DNA from 2 places in the Vibrio cyclitrophicus genome. Region 1 is predicted to be linked to the other one. Evidence: predicted binding sites of a transcription regulator. Region 1 holds the regulator's gene; the other holds the start of a gene.
What was found. Region 1 encodes CRP, which controls carbon source genes, mostly activating them, when cyclic AMP is high. Its sites were predicted from a motif close to TGTGANNNNNNTCACA; they were not measured.

Region 1 (5,100 bases):
CGCTTCCAAAACTGAATAAGATTAAGCTACCGACTCAGATCATTCATGCTAAAGACGATCCTTTCATGACTGATGATGTTATTCCAAAATTCGTACTACCAGACAATATTGATTATCGCTTGTTTCAGAAAGGTGGCCATGTGGGGTTCATTACCGGTAGCACGCTCAAGCCCAGGTTTTGGCTAGAAGAAGCATTGCCAGCCTACTATGAAAGTATCCAAGATTCGGCATAATGACCGAGCCTTTTTAAGGACTGAGTGGTAGACGTCACTAGACGCAGTAATCAACACATCAATAAACCTATTTATGAATATAAAAGAGAGAAGTATTTATGATCATCCCATGGCAAGACATTGCACCAGAAACACTGGAAAACCTCATCAAAGAGTTCGTGCTGCGTGAAGGTACAGACTACGGTGATGTAGAGGTTTCATTGCAAAACAAGATTGACCAAGTGAAACATCAATTAGCCTCAGGAGAAGTCAGTATCGTATTTTCTGAGCTGCATGAAACCGTTGATATTCAAGTCACAAAACGCTTCTAGGCTGCGCTCATAAAGGAGCCGTGTTATAGTGGTAAACGATTGCTAACAAGTAAGTTACTCAAAAGACAAGGGTTGTCATGTCCGCTAAACATCCAATTATTGCGGTGACGGGTTCATCAGGAGCCGGCACCACCACCACCTCAGAAGCCTTCCGTAAAATGTTCAATATGATGGACGTGAAGGCCGCTTGGGTTGAAGGGGATAGTTTCCATCGCTTCACTCGACCAGAGATGGATGTCGAGATCCGTAAAGCGCGCGAGCAAGGTAAGCACATCAGCTACTTTGGTCCACAAGCCAACGACTTTGGTGCGCTAGAAGAGTTCTTCCGTAAATACGGTAACGAAGGTACAGGCAAGGTACGTAGCTACCTGCACACGTTCGATGAAGCCGTTCCTTACAATCAAATGCCAGGCACCTTTACGCCATGGCAAGAGATCCCAGAAAATTCAGATGTGATGTTTTACGAAGGCCTGCACGGCGGTGTGGTTGATGGCGATATCAATGTTTCTCAACACGTCGACTTGCTGATCGGCATGGTACCTATCGTCAACTTAGAATGGATCCAGAAATTCGTTCGCGACACACGCGATCGTGGTCATTCTCGTGAAGCAGTAATGGACTCGATTGTTCGCTCGATGGATGATTACCTTAACTACATTACTCCTCAGTTTTCGCGTACTCACATCAACTTTCAGCGTGTTCCAACGGTAGACACATCAAACCCTCTCAACGCTAAAGGGATCCCAAGTTTAGACGAAAGCTTCGTTGTTATACGTTTGCGCGGCATCAAAAACGTCGATTTCCCTTACCTTTTAGCTATGATTGATGGCTCATTTATGTCTCGCCACAACACGCTTGTGGTACCAGGAGGGAAGATGAGTTTTGCTATGGAGCTCATTGTAAGGCCGATCCTACAACAACTCATCGAAACCGGAAAAATTGGTTAACAGAGCACCATTCTGGTTGATTACTTTTCATACCGTGATCATGTGCACAATTTTGCGTAAAAAATCGTAGCTTGGTCACGATTAAAATCAAGAAATAGTACCTGAAAAAGGATACTATTCTTAAACGAAACACAAGATAGCTTGCAGCGCTCAACGAGTGCTCTTATCCTACAAGTCAATCCAGGCTTAGCTAAAATACGGAAAGCGGCAAGCATACCCTGCAGAGGAAGTGAGATATTATGGTTCTAGGTAAACCTCAAACCGATCCAACATTAGAGTGGTTCCTTTCACACTGTCATATTCATAAGTACCCATCAAAAAGTACTTTGATTCATGCTGGTGAAAAGGCAGAAACCTTGTACTACATTGTTAAAGGTTCTGTGGCAGTTCTTATCAAAGACGAAGAAGGTAAGGAAATGATTCTTTCTTACCTAAACCAAGGCGACTTCATCGGTGAGCTAGGCTTATTCGAAGAAGACCAAGAGCGTACAGCTTGGGTTCGTGCAAAATCTCCTTGTGAAGTAGCTGAAATTTCTTTCAAGAAATTCCGTCAACTTATCCAAGTGAACCCAGACATCCTAATGCGTCTATCAGCGCAAATGGCAAACCGTCTACAAGTAACTAGCCAAAAAGTTGGTGACTTAGCGTTCCTTGACGTAACTGGTCGTATCGCACAAACGCTACTAAACCTAGCAAAACAACCAGATGCAATGACTCACCCTGACGGCATGCAAATCAAGATCACTCGCCAAGAGATTGGCCAGATCGTTGGTTGTTCTCGTGAGACAGTTGGTCGTATCTTGAAGATGCTAGAAGAGCAGAACCTAATTTCTGCACACGGTAAAACTATCGTGGTATATGGCACTCGTTAATCTCGATTAACTGAGCCTAAAATTTGAAAGCCACCAAATGCAAATTTGGTGGCTTTTTTGTTTTCTAAAGATCTACAAAGAAAATACGAATGAAACACCTACAGCTTCGAAGCGCAAACACTCTCGAAGCGAAGCCTATCTGCATCTTTAGGGTAAAGTCCGTACTCGTATCTTTCTTTAACCGTTAGTGCTTTCGAAGATCTTGTCAGCCGATGCTGCCACAAAACCGGTATAAAGCTCACCATTAGCCATCGCATAACGCTTAGCGAACTCATAGAAGCCTCCAGGAATCATCTCATTGCCCTCAACAAATGAAACTGGGACTTTATCTGCCATTGTTGATGATTGCTCTAATAAGACCTCTGGAGAGCCTTTAACCTGGCCACCAGATGCATTGATCGTGAAGCCTGATTCGCTCAAATAATCATTCACTGCCTGCACTTCATCAAAAGCATCGAGTTGATTAACGCTCACTGTAAAGTGGTTGGCACCGTAACCATGAGCTGCGAGCCAAGACGCGTATTCACTTTCTTTTGCAAGCACTTGGAAATCTGCGAAGCTCAAGTCCCATAGACGACCACCAAATAAGAATTCATGGCCTTGAAGCTTGCTTACGTCGACTTGCTCAACCAATTTAGCAACGATCTGTTGTAAGTCACTTGAACACTCTTCGACCTTCAACTCACTAATGAACACTTTAGGTTGATTTGGATCTGGGTGCTCGTAATGCTTCGCGACTAGCTTCTTACTCTCAAACAAGTAATCGCCACACGCTTTATAACCTAGCTCAAGGAAAGGCTTAGCCAATGTTTCAATACCTAGCGGAGCAACATTGAAAGTACGCAGTGCAATGTGATCATTAATCAGAGCTTCGTCTTCTTTCAGCAAGTGATGTACTTTCTCAGCCGATGGACAAAGCCTGTGAATGTAATCGTCCCAAAGTGATTTAAAGAGTAGATCGGGCGTCATGGTGACTCCTTGTCAGAGGTTCTAGCAAGCTAGTAATTTGGATTAGAAAGGGAGAGGCTGAGACACAGAGTCAGCAGCCATCAGCCTGTGACATACTTTTCTATTATTATCTACTGCCCAATCTAGGTGTTGGGCGTGATGGAAAAAGGAAGCGATAGCACCGCTTCCTATTTCAAACTTAACGCATAAGCCTAAGACTCATTAGCCTAAATTAAAGCTCAATACCTGGGCTAAACGTTGCCGGAAGTTGAGTTTCGCCACCTTCCATTGAAGCCATAGGGTAAGCACAGTAGTCAGCCGCGTAGTAAGCACTTGGGCGTAAGTTGCCCGAAGCACCTGGACCACCAAATGGAGCATCGCCACTTGCGCCTGTTAGCTGGCGGTTACGGTTAACAATGCCCGCACGGATATGGTCAACAAAGTATTCCCATTCAGAATCATCTGTTGATACTAAGCCAGCAGATAAACCAAAGCGTGTGTCGTTAGCTAGCTCAACCGCTTGCTCTAGCGATTGATAACGGACCACTTGTAGCAATGGACCAAAGTACTCTTCATCCGGCAGTTCAGCAATGTTGGTTGCGTCGATAATACCAGGAGAAACAAACGCCGCTTGACCCGCTTTTGCTTCTACTAGACTTACACCGCCTAACGATTGCAGATTCGCTTGTGCGTCCAGAATGAACTTAGCCGCAGCTTCAGAGATCTGTGGGCCCATGAAGGGTGCTGGCTCAGCGAATGGCTGATCGACACGAATTTTCAAGGTCGCAGCAACGAGCTTATCCAGTAGTTGATCGCCCTTATCTCCTATTGGAACATACAAGCGACGTGCACATGTACAACGTTGACCCGCACTGATGAAAGCTGATTGGATGATAGTGTATACCGTTGCGTCTGCATCACCGTATTGGTCGCTGATCACCATAGGGTTGTTGCCGCCCATTTCTAGTGCCAGCATCTTGCCCGGTTGGCCCGCGAATTGACGATGCAGGATATGACCGGTATTGGCACTACCTGTGAACAGCACGCCATCAAGGCCTTTAGCATCAGCCAGTGCGATACCTGTCTCTTTGGCACCTTGTACTAGGTTAATTACGCCAGCAGGAAGGCCAGCTTCTTGCCATAGTTTCATCGCAAACTCACCCGTCCAAGGTGTCTGCTCTGACGGCTTAAATACCACGGTATTACCCGATAGCAGTGCTGGAACAATATGACCGTTAGGTAGATGACCAGGGAAGTTATAAGGACCAAATACTGCCATTACGCCTAATGGACGATGACGCAGTACAATTTGGTTGCCTGCAGCTTCACGTGAAGCTTCACCAGTACGTTCATGGTAAGCACGAATAGAGATAGCAATTTTGCCCGCCATCGCGCCCGCTTCAGTACGCGTTTCCCAAATCGGTTTCCCCGTCTCTTTTGCAATAATTTGTGCTATTTCTTCGCTGTTCTCTTTAACTTTCTCAGCAAAATTCAACACGATCGCTTCACGCTCGGCAAAGCTCAGTTTTTTCCAAACTAAGAAGGCTTCACGAGCCGCTGCTACTGCAGATTCAACCTGTGCAGGAGTTGCGCTATCACCCTGCCATACTACTTCATTATTGTATGGGCTTACTGATGCCATGGCGTCACCTTGACCTGCCACCCATTGTCCTGCTATCCACTGAGTCATACTTCTATCCTTAAAATCTTCGACAGATAATCGCTGCTCTTACTGAGCTAACATGCGAACGAATTCGCCTTCTTTTACTTCAAGAGCGCTTGCTACTTC
Region 2 (5,100 bases), 1.5 Mb from region 1:
TTCATCAGTTCAAACTATAGGTAACCAAAGAATCTATAGATATGAACCTAAAATGTTGGGATATCTAACCCAATAGTGATAACTAATTGAACAAGGGCAACTTTTATCAAGGGTTGCCCTTGTTTTTTATGAGCTTTGTCATTATATGATTATTAAGGCTTGCTGTTTTCCGTTTATCTTTCACCTTTATGAGCGAGCCGCTAATAAGGAATTTATATGGCTGTTCATGTTGGCATTATCGATCAAGACCCCATTCGCTTGCTCACCCCACTACTTGATAACCGAACGATCAGTACTCACATCGTGTTTATCGGAGACAAGAATCAAGTCAGTATGTACAAACGTTTAGAAAGCGTTTTACAAAAACGCGACATTACCAGTGAGTTTTTCGAAATTCCTACCCTCGTAAATACATCCGCAATTAAAGAGTCTATCCAAAACCTTGCTGAAGACCTCAAAGCTCGTGGAGAAGAAGTGAAACTCAACGCAAGTTGTGGTCTTCGTCACCGCCTACTTTCTGTCTACGAAGTATTTCGTACTTACCACTGGCCAATCTTTGTTGTTGAACCAAACAGTGACAAGCTGTGCTGGCTTTATCCGAATGGCAAAGAAGATGCACAAGTACAAGACCGTATTACCATCGACGACTACCTAACGGTGTTCGGTGCTCGTGGTGAGTTCAGCGATGTACAGCTGTCTCCTCAACTTGATCAGAAGCTTTATGAACTGGGCGAACGCTGGGCAAGTAATGCACTAGAACTCGGCCCTGGCCTTGCTACATTGAACTACCTTGCAACGACTTGCCGTAAAGAACAGAGGCTTGATGTGGGGTTGTCTGAGAAGCAACAAGGTTATCGCGAGCTAAACATGCTGTTAAGTGATTTGGTGGAAGCTAAAATTGCCACTTATGATAATGGTATTTTGACGTTCGCCAATGAAGATGCACGACGCTTCTCTAATGGCGAATGGCTAGAGACTTTGGTTCACAGTACCGTTAAGCAAATCCAAGATGACATGCCAACCATTCAAGATCGCTCTTTAAATGTTCAGGTATACCGCCAATTAGGTGAACGCGAGGTTCGTAACGAACTCGACGTGGCATCAGTAGTGAATAATAAGCTCCACATCATCGAATGTAAGACCAAAGGCATGCGTGATGATGGTGATGACACTTTGTACAAGCTGGAATCGCTAAGAGACCTATTAGGCGGCCTACAAGCACGTGCTATGCTGGTGAGCTTCCGCCCTCTTCGTCATAACGACATCACACGAGCAGAAGATCTTGGCCTTGCATTGATTGGCCCTGACGAATTAAAAGATCTTAAAACACACCTAGCGGCATGGTTTACCGCCGCCGGTGGTGATGAAGATTTAGAGTGCTAAAAATAAATAGACTCTTGAGAGCTGAACGCTCTTAAGTAAATCTAAAAAGGCGAATGACTATTGAGTCACTCGCCTTTTTTTCTCCAGCTATTCGTCTGTTTTGCTCTATTTTCATCTTTCAACTATCTATGCCTTTAATTTCTTTGCCTCATAAAAAATGGCCGCATCATTCGATGCGGCCATTTTTAAATCTTGGAAACAGACTTAAAGCACTTTAAGACTAAAAGTATTTTTACAACTTAAAGCATTTTACGTGCAGCTTCTACAACCACTTTGATTGAACGAGCTTCTGTTACTTTTAGCGTTTCGTGATCAGGCGTCTCTTTTTGAGTACGGTTGATGATTACACCAGCAACACAACCTGCTTTCAGACCAGAACTTGCACACATAGTTAATAGCGTTGCAGATTCCATTTCGAAGTTTAAAACGCCCATATCTTGCCATTCTTGCATAGAACCTTGGAAACGCTTAACAACGCGACCAGAGAACGTGTCGTAACGCTCTTGACCAGGATAGAACGTATCGCTTGATGCCGTTACACCCATGTGAACTGTTGCACCTGATTCGTCAACTGCCGCTTTCATTGCTGTTGCTACTTCGAAGTCAGCTACCGCTGGGAACTCCATTGGCGCAAAGTGCAGGCTAGCACCGTCTAAACGAACAGAACCTGTAGAAACGATCATGTCACCCACGTTTACATGTGGCTGGATAGCACCAGTAGTACCAACACGAAGGAAAGTACGAACACCAAGTTGAGCAAGCTCTTCAACAGCAATAGAAGTAGATGGGCCGCCGATACCTGTTGAACATACAACAACTGGCTTACCGTCTAGCTCTGCGCGATAAAGCGTATATTCACGATGGCTAGCAAGAAATACTGGATTCTCCATCTCTTCTGCGATTTTTTGTACACGAGCAGGATCACCAGGGATGATCGCAAGAGTAGCACCGTTAAGATCTGCTTCAGTAACACCTAAATGGAAAACAGCTTGAGACATAGTTTGCTCCTTTTGGCTTATTGGGCTTTGTTAACCCTTATTTAAGCTCATAGTAAATTCGTGGGGTACACACACACTCTAACCAAGCCTATAACAAAATGAAGTGACATAGGTCACATCAATGATCGCAACAAGATTTCAAGTTTCACGAAAAACCGATTGGCATCACAAAAATAAGCAATCCATACGCCTATGTTGCATACTAATGAGACAAAAAGCGCCTTTAACGTATTACCGCTAAAGACGCTTTTTATAGTAGCTGCTTGTTATTTGTAGAGCGAGCTATGTCTGGGAGCTGAACCTAATCTGCTTTAGATTTGAATCGAAGAAGACGCAAAGCATTCAATGTCACCAGTGCCGTCGCACCACTATCGGCTAACACCGCAACCCACAAACCGGTAATACCGAGTAAACTCGTCACCAAGAAAACACCTTTCAAACCGAGTGCAAGTGCTACGTTTTGACGGATATTATTCATGGTCGCTTGCGACAGTTCAATCATCGCAGGGAGTTCCGTTAAGCGATTGTGAGTCAGTGCAGAGTCAGCCGTTTCCAACGCCACATCCGTACCACCACCCATTGCAATACCTACGTTAGCGGTTTTCATCGCTGGTGCATCATTGATACCATCTCCAACCATTGCGACATGCGACTGTTGAGATAACTCTTCAACGTAAGTCACTTTATCGCTTGGAAGTAGACTTGCCTTATATTGCATACCAATCTTGCTGCTGATCGCTGCTGCACTGCGCGGGTTATCACCAGTAAGCATGATAGATTGAATACCCAAGTTGTTAAGTCGTTCGATCGCCAGCTTAGCATCACTACGTAAGGTATCTTGCCACGCTATCAATCCAATCACTGTCGCAGCTTGCTCGATTGATTCTTCTTGATCTTTAAGCTCAAGAGCAACCACAACCGTCTTGCCCTCGCCTTCTAATGCCTCAACCTGAGAAACAACATCGGCACCAAGATCGAACGTCACCTTAGAAGGCGATAAAACCTGATACTTAATTCCATCGACATCACCTTCGACGCCACTGCCGATCAATGCTTTCTTATTATGCGATTCTGGGATCTCAACATTCAGTTCTTTTACTTTCGCCACTAGCGATTGCGCCAATGGATGCGTAGAGCCAACTTCAATAGCACCAACTACACGTAGCATTGCATCTTGCTGCCAACCTGATAGAGCCTGAATATCCGTAACCTGAGGCTTACCTTCCGTCAAAGTACCCGTCTTGTCGAATGCAATGGTTTGGATTTTTCCAAGCTGTTCTAGCGCAGCGCCACCTTTGATTAAAGCACCACGCTTTGCTGCTGCTGCTAAACCAGAGGTAATCGCTGCTGGCGTTGAGATAACCAAAGCACAAGGACACGCAATCAATAGTAAGGCCAAACCACGATATACCCATGTTTCCCAAGGTTGGGAAAACAACAACGGTGGCGTAATAATCACTAACAATGCAACCAACATCATTAACGGTGTGTACCAACGGCTGAATTTATCGAGGAAGCGTTCTAGAGGTGCTTTACGGGATTCCGCCTCTTCAATAAGATGGAGGATTCGGTCAATCGCATTTTCACCCTGTTTAGACGTTATCGTAATGCGCACAACTTTATCGACAACCACGGCGCCCGCCATGATGCTGTTACCTTCGATATGTTCAACAGGAACAGACTCACCGGTTAACGCACTTTCATCAAAACTCGCCGCGTCGGTAATCAGTTGACCATCAGCAGGCAAACGAGAGCCAGCTGCTACTTCAATCACATCGCCAGGAACAAGCTCGCTCACCGCCACTTCAACACGTTCACCGTTAATAATCTTGGTCGCATTCTCTGGCACCAATGCCATAAGGGCTTGAACACCACTTCTTGCTCGCGATGAAGCGAAAGCTTCCAAGCGCTCACCAATCAAAAACAACAAGAGAACCATCGCCGCTTCCGCGGTTTCACCAAGGTACAAAGCGCCCAGAGCCGCGACACTCATTAGGGTCTCAATCGCAAAAGGTGTTCCGGAACGTGCCAATTGAACGGCTTTTTTAGCCACCGGATATAACCCGAGTAAGCAAGTTACGGTAAACAAACCTTCACTTAGTTGAGGAGAAGTACTTTTCAGAAGTGCAGCGAACAACATTGCAGCCGCAATCGCTATAATCTGTAAATTAGGTTGGATATGGGCTTGCCAAAAAGTCTCAGGTTGTTGTTTTTCTTTCTTAGAACCGACTTCCGTAAGAGGGAAACCCGTTTTGATAGAGACCTGTTCAATGGTATCAGCAAGACTTTCATCGTCGAATTTAACCACCAGTTTTTCGGTAGCGAATAGCACTTTAGCTTCAATAACACCTTTGATGTTACTGACCGCTTTTTCTATTTTTCGAGCACAAGCTGGACAGTCCATTCCCGAGACTAGCCAACTTTTTGAAAATTGGGCGTTGAGAGACTCAGTTAAGGGCAGCCGGTCTTCTTCTCCACTGTCTGAACCACAACAACCATCTGCTGGGGCAGAAGCCGTCGCAGAACTACAGCATGTTGATGAAGAGCTTGAGGCTGTAATGCTGGTAATTTTCGGACTAGAACAGGTCGCCCCAGTCGCTTGCGATTGAACGTCCACTTTTGTTGAGCGGCACGCTGCATGTTTTGCGCACATAATCTATCTCCTTAATACTCAAAAGCCTTGAGGTTTTAGCTAACCAATGACGGTAACAAAACCTTA

Region 2: udp (uridine phosphorylase) is a predicted target of CRP. The motif match lies at 2,484-2,499, and genes of this name have one in related genera.

The regions. Positions count from the first base shown of each region.
Region 1 covers NZ_AP025480.1:298,173-303,272, reverse strand. The annotation lists gene OCW38_RS01345 (hydrolase) at 1-233, shown strand, start outside; gene OCW38_RS01340 (YheU family protein) at 332-544, shown strand; gene OCW38_RS01335 (phosphoribulokinase) at 622-1,491, shown strand; gene crp (cAMP-activated global transcriptional regulator CRP) at 1,731-2,363, shown strand; gene OCW38_RS01325 (DUF1338 domain-containing protein) at 2,541-3,332, opposite strand; gene astD (succinylglutamate-semialdehyde dehydrogenase) at 3,544-5,001, opposite strand; gene astA (arginine N-succinyltransferase) at 5,041-5,100, opposite strand, start outside.
Region 2 covers NZ_AP025480.1:2,216,993-2,222,092, forward strand. The annotation lists gene OCW38_RS09685 (methyl-accepting chemotaxis protein) at 1-20, shown strand, start outside; gene OCW38_RS09690 (DUF1887 family protein) at 217-1,383, shown strand; gene udp (uridine phosphorylase) at 1,623-2,381, opposite strand; gene OCW38_RS09700 (zinc/cadmium/mercury/lead-transporting ATPase) at 2,683-5,034, opposite strand.